One region of the Amycolatopsis sp. CA-211722 genome, then DNA from elsewhere that is predicted to be linked to it. Evidence: riboswitches for the same ligand, from Rfam matches in the RefSeq annotation. Region 1 holds a riboswitch; the other holds the start of a gene.
The links. A riboswitch is a leader RNA that binds a small molecule or an ion and turns the genes downstream of it on or off. The one in region 1 is predicted to bind glycine.
Positions count from the first base shown of each region.

Region 2: another riboswitch for glycine. It lies ahead of gcvP (aminomethyl-transferring glycine dehydrogenase); the one in region 1 lies ahead of gcvP (aminomethyl-transferring glycine dehydrogenase).

Region 1 covers NZ_CP184752.1:302,952-306,355, reverse strand. The annotation lists gene ACOCEP_RS01435 (3-oxoacyl-ACP reductase) at 1-466, shown strand, start outside; gene ACOCEP_RS01430 (four-helix bundle copper-binding protein) at 616-990, shown strand; glycine riboswitch at 1,158-1,251, shown strand; gene gcvP (aminomethyl-transferring glycine dehydrogenase) at 1,397-3,404, shown strand, end outside.
Region 2 covers NZ_CP184752.1:6,438,462-6,441,865, reverse strand. The annotation lists gene gcvP (aminomethyl-transferring glycine dehydrogenase) at 1-1,208, opposite strand, end outside; glycine riboswitch at 1,378-1,479, opposite strand; gene ACOCEP_RS30365 (MerR family transcriptional regulator) at 1,526-2,107, opposite strand; gene ACOCEP_RS30360 (TetR/AcrR family transcriptional regulator) at 2,375-3,019, shown strand; gene ACOCEP_RS30355 (bifunctional nuclease family protein) at 3,098-3,404, opposite strand, start outside.

The DNA.
Region 1 (3,404 bases):
CATCGACGCGTGGGAGAAGGTGCAGAAGGTCAACTTGACCTCGGTGTACCTGTGCTGCAAGGCGGTGCTGCCGCATATGCAGAGGCAGGGGAAGGGCTCGATCATCAACACGGCGTCGTTCGTCGCCGTGATGGGCGCGGCGACGTCGCAGATCTCCTACACCGCGTCCAAGGGCGGGGTGCTGGCGATGAGCCGGGAGCTGGGCGTGCAGTTCGCGCGGGAGAACATCCGGGTGAACGCGCTGTGCCCGGGGCCGGTGAACACGCCGCTGCTGAAGGAACTGTTCGCGAAGGACCCCGAGCGGGCGGCCCGGCGGCTGGTGCACGTGCCGGTCGGTCGGTTCGCGGAGCCGGAGGAGATCGCGGGCGCGGTCGCGTTCCTGGCGAGCGACGACGCCTCGTTCATCACCGCTTCGCAGTTCCTGGTGGACGGCGGCATCTCGGGTGCCTACGTCACACCGCTCTGACCCTGCCCGCGTTTAGTCCTCTAAATGCGGTCGGACCGGAGCCACGCGGGACGTCACTCGTCCCGGTGGTTGGGATGGCGACCCGCTGACCTGCGCTGTAGTCCTGAGAGTGCGAATCCAGCATCCAGGACCACCCAGGAGGCCCGAGCATGACCCGGCAGATGAGCACCGCCATGCGTGACTGCATCGACCTGTGCAACGAGTGCCACGTCCGCTGCGAGGAGATGATGACGCGCTGCATGGAGCGGGGCGGCGCGAAACTCGGGATGATGATGGTGACCTGCGCCGACATGTCCCGCATGTGCGCCGACATGATGATGCGCTGCTCCGCGATGGTCGCCGACCTCGAGATGATGCGCATGTGCGCGAAGATGTGCGGGCTCGCCTCCCAGATGATGCGCCTGTGCGCCGACGAGTGCGCCAAGACCGGCGACGCCGAGCTCGCCGACGCGGCCGACATGATGAGGCGCTGTGCCGAGCTCTGCGGCACGATCACCGCCGAGATGATGATGGAGAGCGCGTAACTCGCGTGATCAGGGCCGTGACTCGCGTGATTGAAGGCGTAACTCACGAGTTACGGCTCTGATCACGCGAGTGACGGCTCCAAGCACGCAAGTGACGTGCTCGGCTGGAAGTAGACGTGCGTCGAACACGCCAGGTACGGTGTGCGCACAACTTCAGACAGGGCCGTCGAGCTGGAGCGGGAGAGCCCCCATGAACGTGGTGGGGCACCGAAGGAGCAAACTCCCCGGAATCTCTCAGGTACCCACTACCGCTTCACGCGAGGCCACTCTGGAAAGCAGGCGCGCAAGTGCGTCTCACCCAAGGTGAAAGCCATCCCGTTCACGGGTGGTGAAACTCTCAGGTGCCATGACAGAGGGGGAGTTCCCAGCGCACCGGTCTATCCGGCGCCTGACCCAAGGAGCTCCCTTGACCAGTACGTCCTTCGACGACCGGCACATCGGCCCCTCGGAGTCCGAGCAGGCCAAGATGCTCGCCGAGGTCGGCTACGGCAGCCTCGATGCCCTGGTGCAGGCCGCGGTGCCGTCCGCGATCCGGGTCACCCGCGATCTCGAGCTTCCCCCCGCCGCGTCCGAAGAGGACGCCATCGCCGAGCTTCGCGCGCTCGCCGCGCTCAACAAGCCGATGACGCAGATGATCGGCCTCGGCTTCCACGACACGGTCACCCCGGCGGTCATCCGCCGCAACGTGCTGGAGAACCCGGCCTGGTACACGGCGTACACGCCCTATCAGCCGGAGATCTCGCAGGGCCGTCTCGAAGCCCTCCTCAACTTCCAGACCATGGTCTCCGAGCTGGCCGGTCTCGCCACCGCGAACGCCTCCCTGCTCGACGAGTCCACCGCCGTCGCCGAGGCCGTCATGCTGATGCGCCGCGCGTCGAAGGCGAAGTCGAACAAGGTCGTCCTCGACGCCGAGTGCCTGCCGCAGACCATCGCCGTCGTCCGCACCCGCGCCGAGGCCATGGGCGTCGAGGTCGAGGTCCGCGACCTGCTCACCGGCCTGCCGGAGGAGTTCTTCGGCGTCGTCGTCCAGTACCCGGGCGCTTCCGGCGTGCTGCGCGGCGCGGGCTTCTACTCCGCCATCTCCGAGACCGCGAAGGCCGCCGGCGCGCTGTACACCGTCGCCGCCGACCTGCTCGCCCTCACGCTGATCACCGCGCCGGGTGAGTTCGGCGCCGACATCGCCGCCGGCTCCACCCAGCGCTTCGGCGTCCCGCTCGGCTACGGCGGCCCGCACGCCGGGTTCATGGCCGTCCGCGCCGGGCTCGAGCGCTCGCTGCCGGGTCGCCTGGTCGGCGTTTCGGTCGACGCCGACGGCAACCCCGCGTACCGCCTCGCCCTGCAGACCCGCGAGCAGCACATCCGCCGCGAGAAGGCCACCTCCAACATCTGTACCGCGCAGGTCCTGCCCGCCGTGCTCGCCGCGATGTACGCGGTCTACCACGGTCCGGACGGCCTCAAGCGCATCGCGACCCGCGTCCACGAACTCGCCGCCGGGCTTGCCGGAGCGCTGCGCGAGGGTGGCGTCGAGGTCGTCCACGAGGGCTTCTTCGACACCGTCCTCGCCCGCATGCCCGGCCAGGCCGAAGCGGTCGTCGCGGTCGCGCGGGAGAACGGGATCAACCTCGGCCCGGTCGACGCCGACCACGTCCGCATCGCGGTCGACGAGGTCACCACGCCCGCGATCATCGCCAAGGTGCTCAACGCGTTCGGCATCGAGAACAAGACCGAAAGCGTCCAGGCCCTGCCCAGCGGCCTGAAGCGCGAGAGCGACTACCTCACCCACGAGGTCTTCCACTCGCACCGCTCCGAGACCGCGATGCTGCGCTACCTGCGGAGCCTTTCGGACCTCGACTACGCGCTCGACCGCGGCATGATCCCGCTCGGCTCCTGCACGATGAAGCTCAACGCCACCACGGAGATGGAGCCGATCAGCTGGCGCGAGTTCGCGGGCATCCACCCGTTCGCGCCCGCCGACCAGGCCGAGGGCTACCACACCCTGGTCGAGCAGCTGTCGGGCTGGCTGGCCGAGGTCACCGGCTACGACAAGGTGTCGCTGCAGCCGAACGCCGGCAGCCAGGGCGAGCTCGCCGGTCTGCTCGCGATCCGCGCGTACCACCACGCCAACGGCCAGACCGAACGCGAGGTCTGCCTGATCCCGTCGTCCGCGCACGGCACGAACGCCGCCTCCGCGGTGATGGCCGGGATGCGCGTCGTCGTGGTCAAGTGCACCGACGAGGGCAACGTCGACCTCGAAGACCTCCGCGCCAAGGTCGAGGCCAACCGCGACACGCTGTCCGCGATCATGGTCACGTACCCGTCCACGCACGGCGTGTACGAGAACGGCATCGACGAGCTGGCCAAGATCGTCCACGACGCGGGCGGCCAGGTCTACGTCGACGGCGCGAACCTCAACG
Region 2 (3,404 bases), 2.6 Mb from region 1:
CGGCCCGGGACGGAAACCGTGACCGTGTCGAAGAATTCGCAGTGCACGACGTCGACACCGCTTTCGGCGAGGCCCGCCGCGAGCACCGTGGCCATCCGGTGCGCGCGGTTCGCGATGGCCCGCAGCCCTTCGGGACCGTGGTACACCGCGTACATGGACGCGATGACCGCCAGGAGCACCTGGGCGGTGCAGATGTTGCTCGTCGCCTTTTCGCGGCGGATGTGCTGTTCCCGGGTCTGCAGCGCGAGCCGGTACGCGGGGGCGCCGTCGGCGTCCTTCGACACCCCGACCAGCCGTCCGGGCAGCTGCCGTTCGAGCCCCTGCCGGACGGCGAGGTACGCCGCGTGCGGTCCGCCGAAGCCCATCGGGACCCCGAACCGCTGCGTCGACCCGATCGCGACGTCGGCACCGAGTTCACCGGGCGACCGCAGCAGGGTCAGCGCGAGCGGATCCGCGGCCATCACCACGGCGGCGCCGAGCGCCTTGACCTCGGCGATGGTGTGGTCCCATTCGCGGACGACCCCCGACGCGCCCGGATACGACAGCAGCACGCCGAAGAAGTCGCCGCCGAGCCCGAGCCCGGTGATGCCCTGGGACAGGTCGGCGGTCACCAGCTCGATGCCGAGCGGTTCCGCACGGGTGCGCAGCACCTCGATCGTCTGCGGAAGGGTGTCCTCGTCGACCACGAACCGGCTCGATTTCGCCTTGCCCGCCCGGCGGACCAGCGTCATCGCCTCGGCCGCTGCTGTCGCCTCGTCCAGCATCGACGCGTTGGCGATCGGCAGCCCGGTCAGGTCGGCGACCATGGTCTGGAAGTTGAGCAGCGCTTCGAGGCGGCCTTGCGAGATCTCCGGCTGATACGGCGTGTACGCGGTGTACCAGGCCGGGCTCTCCAGCACGTTGCGGCGGATCACCGGCGGGGTCACGGTGTCGTGGTAGCCGAGGCCGATCATCTGGACCATCGGCCGGTTGCGCGCGGCCAGCGCACGGAGTTCGGCGAGCGCGCCGGTCTCGGTGGCGGGCGGCGGCAGGTCCGGCGGGGTCGCGGACTCCCGCAGCGACGCGGGGACGGCCCGCTCGGCGAGCTCTTCGAGGGAGGCGACGCCGACGACGTCGAGGATGCGCGCGAGCTCTTCGGTGCCGGGACCGATGTGCCGGTCGGCGAAGGGGGTTCCGGATTCGAGAGCGGCCAGTGAAACGGGCTCCATCGGGGACCTCCCAAGACGCGGGGGTGGGCCGGGACGATTGTCCTGGCCCTCCCCACTCTGTCCGTACCCCCGTGGGGGCGCCTGAGAGTTTCGCCCGAGTGTTGAGCCGGGCTTGCACCGTCGGCGGGGCCGCCAGGCTGTGACCTGGCGAACCACTTTCCAGAGGCGTCTCTTCCGCGCGGTCCAGGGTGCCTGAGAGGTTCCGGGGAGGACTTGCTCCTTCGGCGCCGAGCTCAACGGTTATCGGCTCGGTCTCTCCCGCGCGGATTCGTCGACCGCGGAAGTGAGCCTACCCTGCCGCTCCCGCGGCCTCATGATCAGCCGGTGCGACGCGCGTTACGGCGCTGCGTGAGCTCGTCCGGCGTGACCGTTTCGATCACGCCGCCGTCGGCCCGCTCGGCCGGGAACTCGTGGATGGTGCCGCTGATCTCCTGCATCGCGCCACTGACCGCGATGCCGAAGACACCCTGCCCGCCCTGGAGTAAATCGACGATCTCTTCGGGCGAGGTGCACTCGTAGACGGTGGTGCCGTCGGAGAACAGGGTGACCTTGGCGAGGTCACGGACGCCGCGCAGGCGCAGGTGGTCGACGGCGACGCGGATGTTCTGCAGGGAAACGCCGGTGTCCAGCAGCCGCTTGACCACCTTCAGGACGAGGATGTCCTTGAACGAGTAGAGCCGCTGCGAACCCGAGCCGTGCGCCGTGCGGATGCTCGGCGCGACCAGCTTCGTGCGGGCCCAGTAGTCGAGCTGCCGGTAGGTGATCCCGGCGATCTGGCAGGCGGCCGGGCCGCGGTAACCGACGAGTTCGTCCGGGAGGGAAGAGTCGGGGAACAGCTCGCCCTGCTCGCCGTCAGCGACCGGAACGAGCGGCTCTTGAGGGCTACCAGCCTCGACCACGCCATGCCTCCCCTCGCCCGACCTGGCGGCCGGCGAACAAAGCCGCGCGGACCCACGTGAGCCCGCACCGGAGTTCCTCGTCAAGACGAATGCCCCAGACATCCGAATCACACCTTGGCGATTCACCTCCATTGACGGTAAGCGCGTCCGGCAAACCGGTCAACGCGACGCGCGGTCGGCCTCAAGCTCTTCTTGAGGCTTGTCGAGGACAGTCCCCCGTTCGGCCGCAGGGTTGCCGGATTTACTCAGACGTGTTAATTTTTACTCATGCAAGTAAATCCCTCCACCCAGAGTGCCCTGCAAGAGGTTCAGGCGGAGCTGGGGCTGTCGGTCACCGAGGCGGCCCGGCGGGCCCAGATCGTCGGGGCCGCGATCGCGACGATCGCCGACTTCGGCTACCACAAGACGTCGTTCGCGAAGATCAAGGAGCGGGCCGGGCTGTCCAGCACCCGGATCATCTCCTACCACTTCACCAACAAGGCCGGCCTGATGCAGGCCGTGGTCACCACCGCGACCGGGATGAAGGACAAGTTCCTGGAGGAGCGGATCCAGGGCACGACCGACCGGGCCGGGCTGCTGCGCGGCTACATCGAATCCGAGATCGCGTTCCTGGGCTCGCACCCGGAGCTGGTGCGGGTCATGGTCGAGATGGGTTCGAGCGGCTCGGACGCCGAGGGCTGGTTCATGTCGGCGCCGCTGGTCGAGGAGTTCCGGACCGGGCGGCTCGAACGCCAGCTGCGCCAGGGCCAGCAGGAAGGCGCTTTCGGCGGCTTCGCGGCGGACGTGATGGCGCTGTCGATCGCGCAGGCCATCGACGGCGTCGCGGCGAAGTTCGCGGCGGATCCGAAGCTGGACCTGGAGCGGTACGGGCGAGAACTGGCCGACCTGTTCGTCAAGGCGACCGCCGCCTGATCCGCGTCCAGAGGACCGAACGCGTACGAAGAAGGGGCGGCACCATCGGGTGCCGCCCCTTCGATCAAGTTTTCGGAATCAGGTGTCCGCGCCGCGGAAGTCCTCCGGCGAGACCGAGTCGAGGAACTCGCGGAACTTCTCGACCTCGTCCTCCTGCTCGTCGGGGATGATGAGGCCCGCCTCCTCCAGCACCGCGTCGACGGCGTGGATGGGCACCCCCACCCGCAGCGCCAGCGCCACCGAATCGCTCGGCCGCGCCGAAACCCGGATGTCCCCGTCGAAGACCAGCTCCGCGAAGAACGTGCCTTCCTTCAGGTCGGTGATGACGACCTGCTCCAGCTCGCGGCCCAGTGCGCCGATGACCTCCTTGAGCAGGTCATGGGTC